DNA from 4 places in the Auritidibacter ignavus genome. Region 4 is predicted to be linked to each of the others. Evidence: riboswitches for the same ligand, from Rfam matches in the RefSeq annotation. Region 4 holds a riboswitch; each other region holds the start of a gene.
The links. A riboswitch is a leader RNA that binds a small molecule or an ion and turns the genes downstream of it on or off. The one in region 4 is predicted to bind S-adenosylmethionine.
Positions count from the first base shown of each region.

Region 1: linked by a shared signal. The riboswitch ahead of QDX22_RS09525 (methionine ABC transporter ATP-binding protein) and the one ahead of QDX22_RS10295 (acyl-CoA dehydrogenase family protein) in region 4 are both predicted to bind S-adenosylmethionine.
Region 2: linked by a shared signal. The riboswitch ahead of QDX22_RS05145 (O-acetylhomoserine aminocarboxypropyltransferase/cysteine synthase family protein) and the one ahead of QDX22_RS10295 (acyl-CoA dehydrogenase family protein) in region 4 are both predicted to bind S-adenosylmethionine.
Region 3: linked by a shared signal. The riboswitch ahead of QDX22_RS07125 (flavin reductase family protein) and the one ahead of QDX22_RS10295 (acyl-CoA dehydrogenase family protein) in region 4 are both predicted to bind S-adenosylmethionine.

Region 1 covers NZ_CP122564.1:2,097,261-2,099,456, forward strand. Annotated here, with positions in the region: gene QDX22_RS09520 (HNH endonuclease signature motif containing protein) at 1-502, opposite strand, end outside; SAM riboswitch class I at 749-840, shown strand; gene QDX22_RS09525 (methionine ABC transporter ATP-binding protein) at 847-1,677, shown strand; gene QDX22_RS09530 (methionine ABC transporter permease) at 1,679-2,196, shown strand, end outside.
Region 2 covers NZ_CP122564.1:1,135,832-1,138,027, forward strand. Annotated here, with positions in the region: gene QDX22_RS05145 (O-acetylhomoserine aminocarboxypropyltransferase/cysteine synthase family protein) at 1-964, opposite strand, end outside; SAM riboswitch class IV at 1,044-1,159, opposite strand; gene QDX22_RS05150 (ATP-dependent helicase C-terminal domain-containing protein) at 1,268-2,196, shown strand, end outside.
Region 3 covers NZ_CP122564.1:1,555,061-1,557,256, forward strand. Annotated here, with positions in the region: gene QDX22_RS07110 (flavin-containing monooxygenase) at 1-154, shown strand, start outside; gene QDX22_RS07115 (alpha/beta hydrolase) at 211-720, shown strand; gene QDX22_RS07120 (alpha/beta hydrolase) at 726-998, shown strand; SAM riboswitch class IV at 1,068-1,188, shown strand; gene QDX22_RS07125 (flavin reductase family protein) at 1,247-1,795, shown strand; gene QDX22_RS07130 (RNA-binding S4 domain-containing protein) at 1,788-2,183, shown strand.
Region 4 covers NZ_CP122564.1:2,262,070-2,264,265, forward strand. Annotated here, with positions in the region: gene QDX22_RS10290 (NAD-dependent succinate-semialdehyde dehydrogenase) at 1-845, shown strand, start outside; SAM riboswitch class I at 935-1,033, shown strand; gene QDX22_RS10295 (acyl-CoA dehydrogenase family protein) at 1,045-2,196, shown strand, end outside.

The sequences.
Region 1 (2,196 bases), 160 kb from region 4:
AGATGAATTCGGAGCGTTGCTGGCGTTGTTTGGCTTCTCGAGTTCCGATCCCGACAGACTCGGTAAAGTACTTCCGGCCATCCCGGTAACCACGAGCGCCCTCGGGAACGCCCAAAAGATCCTGCTGATCGGCACTGGACGCCGTGGCGCGTTGGGTATGACCGCTCAACAGCGTCTGGGCCCCGGCCAACGCAGTCTGCAAGGCTTCTGCCACATGGTTTATTTCCGGCAACGAGTCCCAGTAGTTGTCAGGTTCCACTAACCGCGTGGAGTCATGTTGTTGCGGGGCGGAGGCGAGCGACGAGTTCCAGTCTGCGCTCGCGGTTTCGGGAGTGTAGCGAGCGAATTTCTCGTAAGCGTCCGATGCGGCCAGGTCCTGCCCCAGCGATTTGAGCAAGACCAGAGCAGCGGCGGCCTTATCTCCCATGGAGGCCCCGGCCACGCCATCGAGATCCAAAAATGACAATGGGTGGCGGGCGCGCGGTGCGTCAGTGACCGTCATCGTGCACACCTCCCATCATCGATCAGTTGTTTGATAATATGCTCTGTCATTCGTTATGTAGAACATAGTATCGATTCCTGAGGACACGATAAGACCGCCGATTGTGACTGTGGATAGCGTGCAGTGTGGCGTCTTACGGAGTCATCTCTGGGTCTGTATTGAGGTTGAACGGGCTCGTCGATCTCTGAAGTCGTGTATGTGACAGCGGTCATGACAGCCTCATTGTGGTGTGTCAGACTAGCCCGGTAACCATCCAGATCGACCGAGAGACCTGGCTCGAAGACGTCGAGGCAACCCGCCATATGAGGCAAAGGTGCCAATGCCAGCTACGATGGAGGATTCCTATGATTTCTCTGCGTCACGTCACCACAACGTTCAAAGGTGGTGAGATTACCGCAGTCGATAACGTCAGCCTTGAGATACGTCGGGGCTCGATCCATGGCATTATCGGTTTTTCGGGGGCCGGTAAATCCACACTGTTGCGCAATATCAATCTGCTCGAACGGCCCACGGCCGGGCAGGTGTGGGTCGATGGCGAGGAGCTGACACAGCTCAACGCTGAGCAACTGCGTCAGCGTCGCCATCAGATCGGGATGATCTTCCAGGGGTTCAACCTGGTCAATAATCACACAGCGCTGGCCAATGTCGAGCAGTCTTTGACGTTTTCCGGGGTGAAAGACCGACGTGAGCGTCGCCGGCGGGCGCTGGAAGCGCTCGACTTGGTGGATCTTGCGGAGAAGGCTAGGGCCTATCCGGCGCAGCTATCTGGTGGCCAAAAACAGCGTGTTGCGATTGCGCGGGCGCTAGCCACCCAGCCGAATGTGTTGTTGTGCGATGAGCCAACCTCGGCATTGGATCCGTTCACTACTGCCACGGTCTTGCAATATCTGGCTGATATTAACGCTCAACTGGGGATCACCATTGTGCTGGTGACCTACGAAATGGAAGTGATTAAAGCCCTGGCCGATGACGTGACGGTCATGGAGCATGGCTCGATCGTGGAGCAATTCACCACCGATGACCTGCGGGCCGCAACCTTCCAGCCTCAGACCGCGATCGGGCGTTACCTGCTTTCTGAAGGGATCTCGGTACAGAAGGGACGGAGTACGCCCCCGGATGTTCCTGTCGTGGTGGAAGAGGCCGCGGAGTTGGCACTGCAGAAGGTGGGTGAGTGAGATGGAACGCATCCTCGAGCTCCTTCCCGAACTCACCACAGCACTGTTGCAGACCTTCGTTATGATCGGGGTCGCGATCCCGATTGCGGTGTTGCTCGGAACTCCGTTGGGAATTTGGTTGGTCAACCACGCGCCCGACGGGATTTCGCCCTCACCGCACTTGCATAAGGTGATATCGGCTTTGGTGAATGCGGTGCGGTCATTCCCGTTCTTGATCCTGCTGATCGCGATCATTCCCTTCACCCGTTTGCTGGTGGGGACCACGGTCGGCACAGCGGCGGCTATCGTTCCGCTGACGGTCAATGCCATCCCGTACTTCGCTCGACTGGTCGAACAGAACATCAATCAACTCGGCTCCGGGCCGATCGAGGCAGCCCGCGCGATGGGGGCGACCCGTGGTCAGATCATCCGGCAGGTCATGCTGGTAGACGCCCGGCCGGCGCTGATCGGCTCCATCACGATCACCACTGTCTCCTTTATTTCGTATTCGGCCATGGTCGGCCTGGTCGGAGGTGGCGG
Region 2 (2,196 bases), 1.1 Mb from region 4:
TCAGCGCTGATTCCACATGGCGGGAGACACGTAAGGAGAGGGTCTCGAGGCCGAGGTTGACGATCCAAGCATTGAATGGGCTGGCTGCGCTGCCCAGATCGCGCAACAGCTGGGTGCGAAGTCGCAAAATATAGGAGAGATTCGCACCCAGCGGTCCATCGGGTCCAAAATCGGTGCCGAACACCACGCCGTGATACGACTCGTCGGGGGTATTGAACCAGGGGAATTTTTCCGGGTCGGCTGTCCAGTCGAAATGGCCCGAATCAACGACGAACCCGCCGAGCGCCGCGGCATGACCGCCCAAGTATTTGGTCGCCGAATGCACGACAATATCCACACCGTGTTCGAACGGGCGGAACACCGGCGGTGGAGTCAATGTCGAATCCACGATCAAGGGGAGCCCCGCCTGATGGGCAATATCTGCCACCGCTTCCACATCGAGCACATCGGCTTTCGGGTTACCCAGCACTTCACCAAAGAGCACCTTGGTGTTGGGTTTAATGGCCTGTTTCCAAGCGTCAAGGTCATCGGGATCGTCAACAAAGATCGTTTCAATCCCGAGTCGCGGTAGGGTGTGTTTGAACAGGTTTTGGGTGCCACCATATAGTGATGCGGACACCACCACCGAATCTCCCGCACCGGCAAGGTTGAGAACGGCCAGGGTGGTCGCGGACTGTCCGGAGGAGGTCATCACCGCCCCCACGCCACCTTCCAGTGCGGCGACCTTCTGTTCGACCGCGTCGGTGGTGGGATTCGTAATGCGGGTGTAGATCTGGCCCAGGCTGGAGAGTGCGAAACGATCGGCTGCGTCCTGCAAAGTCGGGAAGTTATAGGACGCTGTGGCATGAATGGGAAGCTGGGTGGAACCGTAGTCGGCTACCTCCGGAATCCCAGCGTGAATCTGTTTGGTGGCTAGCCCCCAGGTGTTGGGGTTGGTGCTGTCTGGTTGCTGTGATTGACCCATGGGGTTTGACTCCTGTTGTCTCAGGGGTCGCAACTCGTGTTCTGACACCGTGCCGGCAGACAGCGTTCAGAGCACGGTGGACCCGCGCTTGCTGCGAACCATTGTGGTTCGCGCCTGGTCCTCACCCGGGGCACCCCACCGCGGTGGAGGGTTGCCGGTCAGCAAGCCGGGGCTGTTTCACTGACACTCGTGACCAATACAAAGTATTCTGCCAGATCTGGGCGGTCATTTCATCCCAGGTCTGATCACATCGGAGACTGCACTGGTTCTGCCTACCAACGACGAGTCCATAGACTACAAGGGATGACCAGTTCTTCATTGTCCTTCCACGACGCCCTCCCACAGATCGGCCACGGGTTACCGGCCGCGTCATTAGTCGAAGAACTTCTCGGGCTACCGCACCGGCTTCGCGCGGTGGTGGAATCACCTCCGGGTACGGGTAAAACCACGATCATTCCCCCGTTGTTGGCGGCCAGGGCCGAGCACCGCGAGCCCGGTCTCAAGGTCGTGGTGACCCAGCCGCGCCGGGTTGCGGCCCGGGCAGCAGCACGGCGACTGGCACAGCTCACTCGCACCACCGTGGGGGACCACATTGGTTATACCGTTCGGGGCGATGCGAAGGTCTCAGCACAGACTCAGATCGAGTTCGTCACGGTGGGAGTGTTGCTCCGTCGTCTGTTGCGTGATCCGGACCTGGATGATGATTCGGCGGTGGTGATCGACGAAATCCATGAACGCTCCGTAGAAACCGACCTCACCGCCGCATTTATCCGCGATCTCTTACCACGACGCGATGACCTGGAACTCGTGGCGATGTCAGCAACTGCGCAGTCGCAACAGTGGGTGAACTATTTTGATGCTGCATTATTCACCGCCCACACCGAGATTTATGCCCTCACCGAAGAATTCTCTCAGCCCCCCACCGCGCTGGACGACCGTGGCGTCACTCCAGATTTTCTCGCCCACGTTGCGAAGACGACGGCCCAGACCAGTGCCCGCACCGAGGGAGACGTTTTGGTCTTTCTGCCCGGTGTCGCCGAGATCCGCGCGGTACAACGCCAGCTTCCTGAAGCCCTCGTGTTGACCGGGTCAAGCACCGTCGAGGAACAGGACCGGGTACTCTCCCGAGCCAACCATCAGCGCATCATTCTGGCAACGAATGTCGCTGAGTCGTCCTTGACCGTTCCGGGGGTCAGGGCCGTGGTGGACTCAGGGCTGGAGCGAACCCAACG
Region 3 (2,196 bases), 710 kb from region 4:
CCAGAAAGAGCTCGAGGCTTCGTCCTATTCCGCTGATTGTTCCTCCTGGTTCAAGAACTCCGAAGGGCGCGTCACGAACAATTGGAGTAGCACCGTCGAAGACTACCGGGTTGCCCTCAAGACTCCGCACTTCCAGGACTACACGGTGGTATAGCTATGGCTCACCACGACCGCTACAAAGCACGCTAGGTTTCATCCGAGGCTCGCAAGGTGCTGGGCCCGTTCCGGGAAGGCCGAGCTCAACCCTTTCACTTGCTCGCTATTCCTGAACTTCGTGAGACCTACGAAAAAAACTGTGCGGCCGTCGGTTTTGACCAAGTTCCCGTTGCATCGGTCGACGAATTCCAGGTCAACGGCATCACGGCCCGATACTACGAACCCCGCACCGATGCCTCGGCAGCGAGTCCGGTAGCGCTCTTCGCACACGGCGGGGGCTGGGTCATGGGTAGCCTCGACACCCACGACGGCTTGCGCCGGCAACTGGCGGTCCGGACCGGTTACCCTGTCATCGCGGTGGATTACCGTCGGGCACCAGAGCACAAATTCCCGGCCGCGTTCAACGATGTGGTGACCGTCTGTGAGTGGGTCCGAGAGGCTGGAGCACTACCTTTTGACCCCGTGGCATCTTCACCGAAGGCCTCCCCCTCGTCGATGACACAATGGACTAGTTTGTCTCCCTCTACATCAGCGACCCCGACATCACATCTCATCCACGGCTGAGCCCCCTGCACGCAGAGATTGGGCCCCACTGTTGCCCGGCAGTTATCGTTTCGACTGACTTGGACCCTCTCGTCGCCGATGGCGTCACCTACGCTCACTCTCTGGTCCAGGCTGGGGTCGATGTGCAATTCCGGCACCTACACGGGGTCCCCCACGGGATCTTCACCTCCGGGAGCAAATATCCCGTGGCTGATGAGGTGCTGGACGACGCTTGCCTGTTTATCCAGCGGGTGACGCACCCGCTGGAGTGCCAGGAACCGAACCCTGACCACGCATGACATCACGTGACCTATCGAATTGACCCCACAGGCTTCAATGCCTAAGCTAAAGATCATTGAGACAACGTGAATCACGAGTTTCCATCGTTGACAGCCCTGGCTGATGGAACGGCAACCCTCTTCGCGAGTAGTGGGGTGCTCCAGGTGACGATTCGGTCCTGTGGATACCCCACAGTGGCAAGTACCGCGTCCGAGTTTAGCTCATCTTCGGGGAATTCGGGGCGCACACAAAACACAGAGAGTTTGTGATGACCGCGACCAGCTTTGACGTATTTTCGGAGTTACGTGCCGACCTCACTCAGGACATCTCACCTCACAATTTGCGTCACGCCCTGGAACAGTACCCCACCGGCGTCGTGGCGTTAGCCGGATACGCTCAAGGGGTTAAAGAAGGTTTGGTGGCCACCTCCTTCACCGTCGGTGTCTCCGTGGAACCGCCTCTGGTGTCTTTTGCCATTCAGAACCACTCCCGCACCTGGCCCCGGATGCGGGAAGCCGATCACATCGGTGTCTCCATCATGGGGTCACGCCAATCTCACATCTGCGCCCAGCTGGCTTCACGCAGTAAGGACCGGTTTGCCGGATTGGACTTGCGCTATTCCGAACGCGGTTCTATTTTTCTTCAGGGAGCCGCCCAGTGGTTGGACACCTCCGTCTACGCCGAATTGCCAGCTGGCGACCACCACATTGTCCTTCTCGAAGTCCACGGTCTGGCCTCCAGCACCGAGCAAACCTCACCGTTGGTGCGACACCGCCGAGCTTTCCGAGATCTGAAGACTGCCGAAGGCAATGAGTAACTCCACTGCCACTGGTCATCCCTCAGCGGTGCGCATCGACGTCTGGCTCTGGTCGGTGCGGATGTATAAAACTCGTTCGGCAGCCACCGCAGCATGCAAAGGCGGGCACGTGAAAATTGACGGTGAATCCGTCAAACCCTCCCAAAAAGTCCACGTCGGCGATACCGTGAGCTTCCGTCAACCCGGTCGCGAACGCATTCTCGAAGTCACCGGTTTGCTCTCCCGACGCGTTGGGGCCCCGGTGGCCGTCCAACACTATGTTGACCACTCTCCAGAACCCATACCGCGACACTTACTTGCCGTACCCTATCGCGAACGCGGAACCGGGCGACCGACCAAGAAAGAACGTCGCCAACTAGATAAGTTACGTGGCTATTCCTCCCGCTAATCACACCAATACT
Region 4 (2,196 bases):
CGGGCGCCTACGTCAATATTTACGCCTCCAACGAGCAGATCGCCGAGCGAGTTATTCCCGACCCGCGGGTCCAGGGTGTGTCTCTGACCGGCTCTGACCGGGCGGGGGCAGCGGTGGCCGAGACCGCCGGTAAACACCTGAAAAAAGTGGTGCTTGAGCTGGGTGGTAACGACCCCTTCATCGTGCTTGACCGCGACATCGTGCCCCAGGCCGTCGAGCTGGCTGCCACCTCGCGGTTTGGTAACGCCGGCCAGGCCTGCAACGCGGCTAAACGCCTCATTGTGCTCGAGGAGTTCTACGACGACTTTGTGGAACAACTGAAAACCGCCGTGGAACAAGTCCGGTTGGGCGACCCCACCCAACCGGAGACGGCCATGGGACCGATGTCTTCCCAGCAAGCGTTGGAGAATCTCGACGCTCAGGTCCGCGACGCCATCGACCACGGTGCGACCGCACACGTGGGAGGGGCGCCCGAAGACCGCGAGGGGGCCTGGTACCCGGCCACTCTGCTCACCGGGCTCACCCCCGAGATGCGGGCCTATTCCGAAGAGCTCTTTGGCCCGGTGGCCATGGTCTACTCGGTGGCAAGTGAAGAAGAAGCCATCAAGCTCGCCAACGACACGCCCTACGGTTTGACCGCTACCGTCCACTCCTCCGACCCGGCGCGCGCGGCTGAGGTGGGAAATCAGATCCACACCGGCCAAGTGTTCATCAATGAAACCTCCACCACCGCCGCAGAGTTGCCCTTCGGCGGTGTCAAGCGCTCCGGTTTCGGGCGTGAGCTGGGACCGTACGGCATCAAAGAGTTCGTCAACGTCCGGTTGGTGAAATACAGCAAGAACTAACCCTGCACCAGTCCTGGCAGGGCGAGTAGTTCACGTCACATTTCTCAATGACCTGTGATGTGACATGGTCACTGACTACAGTGAGGCCCAGACCATCCAGAGTGGCTGAGAGAGCTGGCTCGATGACGCCACAGCAACCAGGGGTGCCGTTCAGGCCACCCAGGTGCTAATGCCAGTTCCGATGGAAAGGACCTTCGCTGTGTCGCCTTCTGCCCGGACATTTCACGACGACGTCGCAATCTCGGCCACCCCCGTGGCCCCGCATGTTCCGACCGTCTCGGACTATCACAGCCTGAAAGACTATTTCGCCCCACTGTTTGACTCGATCGCTGTTGGTGCTAGCCAGCGGGAACAGCAACGCATTTTGCCCTTCGCCGAGATCCGCGAGCTCAACCAGGCCGGCTTCAGTGTGTTGCGGGTCCCCACCGCATACGGCGGCCCCGGGGTGAGCATCGAAACCTTTACGCGGTTGCTGATTGATCTAGCCACCGCCGATGCGAATATCGCCCACCAATACCGCTCCCACGCCGGATTCACCGAATCCCTGTACTTTCTGCCTGAACCGCAACGAGCAGCGTGGTTTCAGCGACTGCTGTCCGGGGTCACCGTCGGGAACGCCTCCACCGAAATCGGCGGGAACACCCTGGGCACGCTCAACACCTCGCTCTCGTTGCACCCCGACGGTAGCGGGATCCTGAACGGCACGAAGTACTACGCCACCGGGTCGGCTTTCGCCAGTCATACCCGGGTGTCGGCCACCCTCTACAATCCCGACGGATCTGCCCAAGAAGGTCGCGGATTCGCGGTGGTCGGGGTCAATGATCCCGGGGTGGAGCTCCTCGATGACTGGGACGGGTTCGGTCAACGCCTGACCTCCACCGGTACCGCACGATTCACCGACATCACTGTTCCGGCCACCCACGTCTTACCACGTGTCCCTGGTTCGCCCGAGGCCCACCATGAAGCGACCTTCTTCCAGTTGGTGTTACTGGCCGTCTCCGCCGGCATCGGGGCTGCTGCAGTTCACGACGCCACTTCTGGGGTCCGGCACCGCAAACGTACCTTCAACACCGGTCTGGGCGTGCCCTACCGTGACGATCCGCTCATCCTCGAAACCGTCGGGCGCCTCGGTGCCGGGGCTTTCACCGCCCGCGCCACCGTGATCGAAGCCGCCAGGTCTCTAGACAGCGCCCTGGAGGCGTTGGCCGCGAGAAGCCAGATGCACAACGCCCATGCCGAGGTCCCCGAGGAATTTATCACCGCCCAGATTGCCGTGGCCAATGCGCACGTCACGGTCCCCGAGATCGTGATCAAGACCTGTTCCGATCTGTTCCTGACCGGTGGCGCCTCG